Regions from separate parts of the Rhizobium sp. LjRoot30 genome, predicted to be linked through region 1. Evidence: riboswitches for the same ligand, from Rfam matches in the RefSeq annotation. Region 1 holds a riboswitch; each other region holds the start of a gene.
What was found. A riboswitch is a leader RNA that binds a small molecule or an ion and turns the genes downstream of it on or off. The one in region 1 is predicted to bind cobalamin.

Region 1 (3,266 bases):
GGCCTTGTCGGAGCGGAAGGTGAAGGTCATGACATCGGGGGCCTCTTCGGCAACCGCGACGCATTCGAGTTGATGCTGCCGGTCGTTCCAAGGCTGCATCTCGTCCAGGTGGCGCACGGAGACGTTCATGTTCATCTTATGCCACCGCCGAAAGCTTGTTCTTGTCGCCCTGCAGGCGTTGAAGCATGAAATTGGTGTACCACTCGACGAACTGCATCACGCCGCCTTCATGAAGTTCCGAATAGGGGCCGGGTTCATAGGCCGGGGAGCGGATGCCAAAGGCATTTTCCTCGACGATCGATCGGTCCTGGTCATTGGTCATGTTCCAGACATGCGTCAGGTCTTCGAGATCGTAGTCGACGCCCTCAACCGCATCCTTGTGCACCAGCCAGGTGGTGGTGACGGCTGTCTCTTCCGGGCCGATAGGGATGACGCGGAAGGATAGCGCATGATCGCCCAGCATGTGGTTCCAGGTGGTCGGGTAATGGAACAGCAGCATTGTGCCGATCATGTTGATGGGCACATCCGGCGACAGCGGACGGCGGACGGCATTCTGGCCGCTCATCGTGTAGCTCTCGACGCCTTCGATCAGCGGCATGCGGGCCACGCGGAACTGGCCGTCGGCAGAGATCTTGAACTCGCTCGGCAGGCCGACGGCCTCGCAGCGCTCCCAGTGGGCGGCGATGACCGGATCGTCCTTGGCGCCCTGGACGCCGGTTGCCGTCGGCGCTTCCGGGTAGGTGCGGCAAAGCTCCGGGTGGTTGGCGGCGCAATGATAGCATTCGCGGTTGTTTTCCCAGACGAGCTTCCAGTTGCCCTTTTCGATGATGGTGGTGCGATGGGCGACCTTGGCCTCGGCAAGGCGATGCGGCAGCATGTAGGGCTCGATCGCAGCACGCACCGGCGCAAAATCCGGCGCTTCGTTGGCGAGGCAGATGAAGACGTAACCGCCGACACTCTGGCAATGCACCGTCTTCATGCCGAAATCGGCCTTGTCGAAGCCGTCCGCCATCTGGCGGGCGAAGGCCAGCGAGCCGTCCAGCTCGTAGGTCCAGTTGTGATAGGGACAGACCAGCTTGGCGGAAGAACCCCGCTCGGCGGTGCAGACCCGGTGGCCGCGATGGCGGCAGGTGTTGTGGAAGGCGCGGATGGCCTTGTCGCGACCGCGCACGACGACGACGGGATAGTCGCCGATCTGGACGGTGAAATAACTGCCGGGCTTGGCGACTTCGCAATCATGGCCGACGAACAGCCAGTCGCGATACCAGATCATCTCCATGTCGAGCTTGAAATAATCCTGGTCGATGTAGAAGGGCTGCTCGAGGCTGAAGCCTTCGCGGCGGTTCTTCAATTGCCGGTAGACGGTGCTGCGGAGATCCATGGCGTTTTCCTTGCCTGAATTCGACCGCAAGGGAAAACAGGGACGCAGCGCCACGCCAGCTCGAAAACTGGTGGTTCCTGCCCCCCGACCGCCCTCCGCGATCAGTTTCTATCACTGGCACGAGGCTGGTTTCCGGGCTCCGGAGCCGTCCTATCGGACGCAGCATGACGCCTTCCCGGGCTCCTCCCAGTGGCCGTTGCCATGCCTTCACTCCGCCACCGTTGCGGGGGCAGCGCCGGATTTCGACCGGCTTCCCAATTCTCCGTCGCGGATGAGCACGACGGCACCTTGAGCACACCATCATTAAAGCATCCGCGCGCCATGTCGCATGGTCGCAAAACGACATCGGCTTCGACAATGACGACACGATTGCGACGGAGGAAATTGCCTTCAGCATACGGCTATTTTTTAGGCAATTACAATGTCTTATGGCCAGAATAAATCTGGGTTCCGCACCGGATCGTCGCAAATGAAACAATATGCATTGCACCGATGGAAAGCATAACCGACGCAAGTTTCGCGAAACCACCATGCTCTAGACATGAGAACCTGATCTTAACCTAGGCTGCGTTAGCCTTTCACAACGCAGACCTTGTCACGAACAAAGAGTGCCGGCATGTCCAAGCTCCGTTATTTCGATGCAAGCGGGCAGAAGAAGCCCAATGTTCCGGCTCTCGAAACCCTCCATTCCGATTTTCTGCGCACCGGCCGGATCATTCGGCACAAGGACAACTGGGTTCCCGAAGAGCGGCGTTATCTTTCCTACCAGGAAGTCGCCGAGCGCACCGGGCGGCGGTTGGAAGTCGCTGGTCAGCAGGCGCACGACCGGCTCAACAGCTTCCATCGCTCCATTCAGCTGCCCAAGATGATCTTTCATCGCACGCTCGAAGATCGCCCGCATCTCGGTTACTGTCACGTCACGGCCTCGAAGACCCGCTTTGCGGAATTCGACGAGGTGAAGTGGGCCTTCTACATTGCCAACTTCATGGCCGATATCGGCGAAGACGAGAAGATGATCTCCAACCTGCGCCGTCGCGGCTCGCGCATGTATTTCGCCGTCGCCATGCAGCCGGACGACGAGAAGAAGAAGCTGACCATCGACCGCAAGATCCGCGGCAACGGCGTCATCTTCCGCACCAACGATCCGAAGGTGGCGCTGAAGAACGTGCTGCTGCTCGGCGCCCGCAACGAAAAGCTGCGCGACGTCATCCGCTCGCTCTGAGGCAATTCCGCGATCGCGACAAAGACCATTTGATCCTGAACGGTCCAGGGGTTAAAGCAGGACGCAGACAGAACCTCTGCTGCCTTCCTCCTTTCGCCCGCAGCCGCGCCCGGACCACCATGGCCAGATTGATCCATATCGAAACCGACCGGCAGGAAGCCCTTCGCGCCGCCGTCGATGTCCTCAACGACGGCATGCCGATCGGACTGCCGACGGAAACCGTCTACGGACTGGCCGCCGACGCCACCAATCCCACCGCCATCACCCGCATCTACGAAACCAAGGGCCGGCCGCGCTTCAACCCGCTGATCTGCCATATGGCCGATCTTGCCATGGCCGAGCGGCATGTCGTCTTCGATCCGCTGTCGCGGCGGCTGGCGGAAAAATTCTGGCCGGGACCGCTGACGCTAATCCTTCCGCGCCGCGCCGAAAGCGCCATCCACGCGCTGGCGACCGCCGGTCTCGATACGGTCGGCATCCGTTCGCCCAAGGGATTTGCCGGCGATGTCATCCGTGCCTTCGGCCGGCCGCTGGCCGCCCCCAGCGCCAACACCTCCGGACAGATCAGCCCGACCAGCGCTGCGCATGTCGCCGCCGACCTCGGTGGAAAAATTCCATTGATCCTCGACGGTGGTGCAGCAACGGTCGGGGTCGAATCCACCA
Region 2 (3,266 bases), on a different contig from region 1:
ACAGATGAAATTGAGACTGATCGCCACCGCGGCCATTCTTGCCACGCTCGGGTTAAGTTCGGCTTTTGCCGTCGGCACCCACGAGGATCGCGAAGCCATCATGAAGAAGGTCGGCGGCGCCACCGGCGCACTCGCCGCCATCGCCAAGGGCGAGAAGCCCTACGATGCCGAAGCGATCAAGACGGCGCTGTCGACCATTTCCGAAAACGCCAAGGCCTTCCCGGACCAGTTCCCGCCGGGTTCGGAAACCGGCGACAAGGCTGCAAGCCCGAAGATCTGGGAGACCTTTGACGACTTCAAGGCGAAGTCGCTGAAACTGTCGGCCGATGCCGATGCGGTTCTGGCGCAGTTGCCGGCCGATGCCGCCGGTGTCGGCGCGGCGCTCAAGACGCTCGGCGCCAATTGCGGCGGCTGTCATCAGGTCTATCGCATCAAGGAATAATTCCTGGCGATAGACCGCGCCCGCTTCGGCGCCGGGTAGCAAAAGAAACGGTGCATCTCCGGCGAACCCGTTCCGCCGGAGATGCACCGCGCACGCGTCGCCCGAGAGGGGCGGCGCGATTTCCATTCGTGACAAGTTCGCTCAAGACAAGGAGGAAACGCCATGTTCGCCAGACTGATCCGCATCCTGCTCTGTCTGATCGGCCTGGGCGTGATCGGCGCCGTGGCGTTTTACTTCGTCACCGCCCCGTCGCCGCAGCCGGACGAGCACTGGGCCGGATTGGGCGATCCCGACCTCGCCAACGGCGAACGAATCTTCTGGGCCGGCGGCTGCGTCAGCTGTCATGCGGCCAAGGGTGCGGAGGGCGAAGCGCAGCTGGTACTGTCCGGTGGGCTGCCGCTCGCCAGCCCCTTCGGCACCTTCCACGTGCCGAATATCTCGCCGGACGAAACGGCGGGCATCGGCGGCTGGACGCTGGCGCAGTTCGGCAATGCCATGACCCGCGGTGTCGGCCGCAACGGCGAACATCTCTACCCGTCCTTTCCCTACGGCTCCTATGCCCGCATGACGGCGAAGGACATCAACGACCTCTTCGGCTACATCCGCACCCTGCCGAAAAGCACCAATGTCGCGCCGCCGCATGACCTGCCTTTTCCGTTCAACATTCGCTTGTCGCTCGGCGGCTGGAAGTTCCTCTATTTCACCGACGGGCCGCGCGTGACACTGGCGTCCACCGACGACAAGGTGAAGCGCGGGCAATATCTGGTCGAGGGGCCGGGGCATTGCGGCGAATGCCACACGCCGCGCGATCCGATGGGCGGTTTCGTGCCCGACCAATGGCTCGCCGGCGCGCCCAATCCGGAAGGCGAGGGGCGCATACCCAACATCACGCCCGGCTCGAAGAGCATCGGCGAATGGAGCGAGGCCGATATCGCCACCTATCTCGAAACCGGCTTCACCCCGGATTTCGATTCGGTCGGCGGCTCGATGGTCGAGGTGCAGAAGAATATGGCGCGCCTGCCGGCGGAGGACCGCGAGGCGATTGCTGCTTATCTCAAGGCTGTTCCTTCGCGGTGAGTTTGCCCGGTGGCGTACCTATCTGCATGCCGTCGCTTAGATCACCACTGCATCCATATTGACACACCGTTCCTTGGCGGCGATAGTTGTTGCTCTTGATGGTTCCCTTGAGGCTAAGCCTCGGGGATGAAAAGGGAATGCGCTAGGGACGACCCAAAGGGGGCCTGAAGCGTGGCTGCCCCCGCAACTGTACGCGGCGAGTCGTGGATCGAAAAAGCCACTGGTGAGGACACCGGGAAGGCGAGGTTCAGGACAAAGACCTGCGAGCCAGGAGACCTGCCATCATGGAGATCCGAACCGGGCGGGGTGTCCTGGAAATTGGAGTTGATGGTGTGGATGGCGTCGCCGGAAGGGTCGCTGCCGCATATGGCTTCAGCTTTCCTGCCCCTTCACGATAGGATCGACATCGGTTCGCCCTGGCCGCGCGTCGTCGGTCGGGCATGGCTTTTCAGCGGCGCACGATATCGGAGAGGGTCGATACATGTCTGTTCAGCAAAACGCTTCCACCACGATTGCAGCTTCCGGCGCCAAGGCCGGCACGGTCGTCCAGTCGGCCATGGCCATCTGCCTTGGCCTGTTCGTCGTCGGCTTCGTCGGTTTCTCGCATGTCGAGATCGTCCACAACGCGGCACACGACACGCGCCACGCCAATGCATTCCCCTGCCACTGAGGTCATGGTTTCATCATGTCGGTTTTCCGATCCATTGTCTTTACCTCGGTCCTGACCGGGCTGATCGTCGGCGTCGCCGTCAGCGCCGTCCAGCATTTCGGCACCACGCCGCTCATTCTCCAGGCCGAAACCTACGAGAACGCGGCACCTGCCCATAATCATGAAGCGGCCACACCGACGACCGGCCAGGAAACGGCTGCTGCAACGCCGGCAACCACCGAGGCCGCTCCGGCTGAGGAAGAAGCCTGGGGACCGGCCGACGGTGCCGAACGCTTCCTCTATACGACGGCTGCCAACATCCTGACGGCCATCGGTTATGCGCTGGTGCTCACCGGCCTCTTCAGCCTGCGGTCGAAGACGGTCGATTGGCGCGAGGGCCTGCTCTGGGGTCTCGGCGGTTTTGCCGCCGTCATGCTGGCGCCGATGCTCGGCCTGCCGCCGGAACTGCCGGGAACGCCGGCCGCGCCGCTGTTCGACCGCCAGGTCTGGTGGATCGGCACGGTCGCTGCCACCGCCGCCGGCCTTGCCCTGATCGCCTTCCAGCGCAAGCCCTGGGCTGCCGTGCTGGGGATCGTGCTGATCGCCGCGCCGCATATCATCGGCGCACCGGCGATGCCCGAGGGCGAAACGGCGCTGGCGCCGGCCGTTCTGGAACATCGCTTCATCGTCGCCGCCGTGGTTTCGAGCTTTATCTTCTGGGCGCTGCTCGGCTCCATCGGCGGTAGCCTCTACCGGCGCTTCGAGGCTTCGGCTTGACGGCAGGGCAATTCCAGCAAGGCCGCCCGGCGACCCTGCACCCGGAATTGCCTGACAGCAATGCGCCGGAGCATTTTTGCGATGCTCCGGTTGCCACCTGGCGGGGCGATATCGATGCCCTGCAATTCACCGCTGCCGGTCATGGCGGCGTCTGCATGATCCACCGGCTCGCCTTTCGCAGCCTTGTCGGGCGCATGCCGGAAAGCGACGATTGTCTCGCCTATTTTTCGGCGCATGCGAAAAATTTCGCCGCTGCCGCCCGGCAGAAGATCGCCGCCCAGACCATTCAACCCGGCCGCAATTTCCATCTGAACAGCCGCG
Region 3 (3,266 bases), on a different contig from region 1:
GCCGCCGAACCGGAGGTGGACCTCGTTTTCGTCCGCGCCGGCGAACCTCTGCCCGCGGATGCCGGATTGATCGTATTGCCCGGATCGAAGTCGACGATTTCGGACTTGCGGGATTTCAAGGCGGCCGGCTGGGATGACGATATCCGCCGCCATGTGCGGCGCGGCGGTCGCGTCATCGGTGTCTGCGGTGGTTACCAGATGCTCGGCCGGGTGGTGCGTGATCCGCTCGGAATCGAGGGCAGTGTCGTCGAAGCGGAAGGCCTTGGCCTTCTCGACGTCGAAACCGACATGGCGCCCGAGAAGACGGTGCGCAACAGCGAGGCCTGGTCCGTCGAATACGACGTGCCGCTTATGGGATACGAGATCCATCTCGGCGTGACGCGTGGCGGCGATTGCGACCGGCCTTTCATCCGCATCCAGGGCCGGCCCGACGGCGCGGTTTCGGCCGATCGCCGCGTTGCCGGCAGCTATCTGCACGGCTTGTTCGGCAGCGACGCTTTTCGCGCCCGGCTGCTTGCCGATTTCGGCATCACCAGTTCGCGGCAGGACTACCGCGCCTCCGTCGATGCGGCGCTCGACGAGGTGGCCGCCGAGCTGGAAGGCGTGCTTGATCCGGCCTGGCTGGGCAGGCTGCTTGGCGACGGGACCAGCTAATCGGCGCCGCAAGGACGGTCGCGCTTCGCTTCCGGATGTCCTGCTTCTGGGGTATGGTTTGTCGATGCTTGCGGAGAAGACCATGCGGACATTCTTTCTCGCCGCCATGTTGCTGATTTTTGGCGCTCCGGCTCACGCTTTGGGGCTCAATCCGTTCTTGCCCGTTTCCGTGACCTGTCCCGGCGAAGACAAGGTCCTGACAGTCATCTTCGCGGGGAGCAAGGATATGCGCATGCGTGTCCGGGCCGCCTTCGACCCGGGGCTGCAGGGTGTCGATGTCGAAATGACGTCCAGCAGCGGCGAATTCGTTCTTGTCGATTCGATGTCGGCGTTGCAGGCCGAAACGCCGAGCGATCGGATGAGCTATATGCTGAGAGGTTATCTTATCGCGACGCACATGCAGGCCTGCAAGGCCTCCGACGAGGCACGGCGGCTTTTCCAGAAGATGATCGAGGCGAACAAGGCCGAGGTCGGAAAGCTGTGACGCCGCTTTGCTTTCGCTGCCGGTCGTGGCGCATTCGCGTCAGCCGATGGCGATGGCCGCAATTGACTTGATGGCGCCGACTGCTTACATCGTCGCATCATTTTGCATGGTTCCCGGGTCGTGAGACGACCGGGGATGAAAAGGGAATGTGGAAGGACGGACCCAAGCCGGGCGTCCCCATCACAGCCGACCCCGCGACTGTAGAACGGTCAGGGGCATTCGTCGGGTGTCGTCCCGTCTTTCCAGATGGTGCCGCATGGTGCGGACCTGGGACAGGCAAGGGCGGCATTCGAAAAGCCACTGGCATGGCACGCGTGATCAACCGGGGTTGGACGCCTCTCAAGTCTACGAATCGTCCGCCTTTTCACGATTGCCGCCGGGAAGGCGAGAATGCCCCGCCGGCGCTCTTTGGGAGCGCCTGAGACCGCGAGCCAGGAGACCTGCCATGCTGCCGGGCATAATGCCCACCCTGGGGAAAAATCCCCGCTGCCTGCACGGAGGTTGTCATGGCTGCTGCTCCATCCGGTCCCGGCCGGTTTTTTGTTTTTTGCCGCTGCTGGTCGCCGGCGATCTGACCGATTCATGCCGTCCTTGTCTCCCCATGCAACGCTTGTGCTTGGCGGCGCCCGTTCCGGGAAATCCCGCTTTGCCGAAAAACTTGCGCGCGACAGCGGCTTCGATCGCCATTATCTCGCGACGGGCCGGGCTTTCGACGACGAGATGCAGGCGCGTATCGCCAAACACCGCGCCGATCGCGCCGATGCCGGCTGGACGACACATGAGGAGCCGCTCGACCTCGTCGGCACCTTGCTGTCAGCCGATGCGCCGGGACGCGTTATCCTTGTCGACTGCCTGACCCTCTGGGTCACCAATCTCATGATGGCGGAGCGGGATGTGGAGGCGGAGGGGCGTGCACTCGCCGCCCACCTGCCGCTCGCCAAGGCCCGGCTGATCTTCGTTTCCAACGAGGTCGGCCTCGGCATCGTTCCCGAAAACAGGATGGCGCGGGATTTTCGCGACCATGCCGGACGGCTGCACCAGTTGATGGCGGCCGAAGTGCAAGACGTTTATTTTATCGCGGCAGGCCTGCCGCTGAAGATGAAGGGTTGACCCGATGAACCAGGAAAAAATCCCCGCCACCGTCATCACCGGCTTTCTCGGCGCCGGCAAGACGACGATGATCCGCAATCTCCTGACCAATGCCGGCGGCAAGAAGATTGCGCTGATCATCAACGAATTCGGCGACCTCGGCGTCGATGGCGACGTGCTGAAGGGCTGCGGCGCGGAAAACTGCACCGAGGACGATATCATTGAGCTGACCAACGGCTGCATCTGCTGCACCGTCGCCGACGATTTCATCCCGACCATGACCAAGCTTCTGGAGCGTGAGAACCGCCCCGACCACATCGTCATCGAAACCTCCGGCCTCGCCCTGCCGCAGCCGCTGGTCGCTGCCTTCAACTGGCCGGACATCCGCACCCAGGTGACGGTCGATGGCGTGATAACGGTGGTCGACAGCGCCGCCGTTGCCGCCGGCCGTTTTGCCGACGATCACGACAAGGTCGACGCCCAGCGCGCCGAAGACGATTCGCTCGATCACGAAAGCCCGATCGAGGAACTGTTCGAGGACCAGCTGACCTGCGCCGACCTCATCGTGCTCAACAAGACCGATCTGCTCGACGCCGCCGGCATCGACAGCGTCCGCAGCGAAGTCGCCTCGCGCACGGCGCGCAAGCCGACGATGATCGAGGCGAAGAACGGTGACGTGCCCGCCGCCGTGCTGCTCGGCCTCGGCATCGGCACGGAAGCCGATATCGCCAACCGTAAGTCGCACCACGAGCTGGAGCATGAAAGCGGTGAGCCGCACGATCACGACGAGTTCGACAGCTTTGTCGTCGAGCTTGGCCCGGTGGCCGATCCGGTGGCCTTCGTCGAAAAGCTGAAGCCGGTCATCGCTGAACACGACGTGCTGCGCCTGAAGGGTTTCGTCGACGTGCCCGGCAAGCCGATGCGCCTGCAGATCCAGGCCGTCGGCAGCCGCATCGACCACTATTTCGACCGCGCCTGGACCCCCGGCGAAGACCGCGCCACTCGCCTCGTGGTCATCGGCCTGCACGACATGGACGAG

Region 2: another riboswitch for cobalamin. It lies ahead of ACSQ3I_RS23435 (CbtB domain-containing protein); the one in region 1 lies ahead of ACSQ3I_RS21450 (aromatic ring-hydroxylating oxygenase subunit alpha).
Region 3: another riboswitch for cobalamin. It lies ahead of cobU (bifunctional adenosylcobinamide kinase/adenosylcobinamide-phosphate guanylyltransferase); the one in region 1 lies ahead of ACSQ3I_RS21450 (aromatic ring-hydroxylating oxygenase subunit alpha).

Annotation. Positions count from the first base shown of each region.
Region 1 covers NZ_CAXUSG020000012.1:65,304-68,569, reverse strand. Annotated here, with positions in the region: gene ACSQ3I_RS21455 (2Fe-2S iron-sulfur cluster-binding protein) at 1-135, opposite strand, end outside; gene ACSQ3I_RS21450 (aromatic ring-hydroxylating oxygenase subunit alpha) at 137-1,381, opposite strand; cobalamin riboswitch at 1,488-1,687, opposite strand; gene ACSQ3I_RS21445 (DUF6656 family protein) at 1,998-2,603, shown strand; gene ACSQ3I_RS21440 (L-threonylcarbamoyladenylate synthase) at 2,723-3,266, shown strand, end outside.
Region 2 covers NZ_CAXUSG020000015.1:30,830-34,095, reverse strand. Annotated here, with positions in the region: gene ACSQ3I_RS23445 (c-type cytochrome) at 5-442, shown strand; gene ACSQ3I_RS23440 (c-type cytochrome) at 605-1,519, shown strand; cobalamin riboswitch at 1,602-1,817, shown strand; gene ACSQ3I_RS23435 (CbtB domain-containing protein) at 2,001-2,189, shown strand; gene ACSQ3I_RS23430 (CbtA family protein) at 2,205-2,945, shown strand; gene ACSQ3I_RS23425 (hypothetical protein) at 2,942-3,266, shown strand, end outside.
Region 3 covers NZ_CAXUSG020000007.1:130,176-133,441, reverse strand. Annotated here, with positions in the region: gene ACSQ3I_RS15780 (cobyric acid synthase) at 1-654, shown strand, start outside; gene ACSQ3I_RS15775 (hypothetical protein) at 737-1,138, shown strand; cobalamin riboswitch at 1,229-1,600, shown strand; gene cobU (bifunctional adenosylcobinamide kinase/adenosylcobinamide-phosphate guanylyltransferase) at 1,721-2,248, shown strand; gene cobW (cobalamin biosynthesis protein CobW) at 2,253-3,266, shown strand, end outside.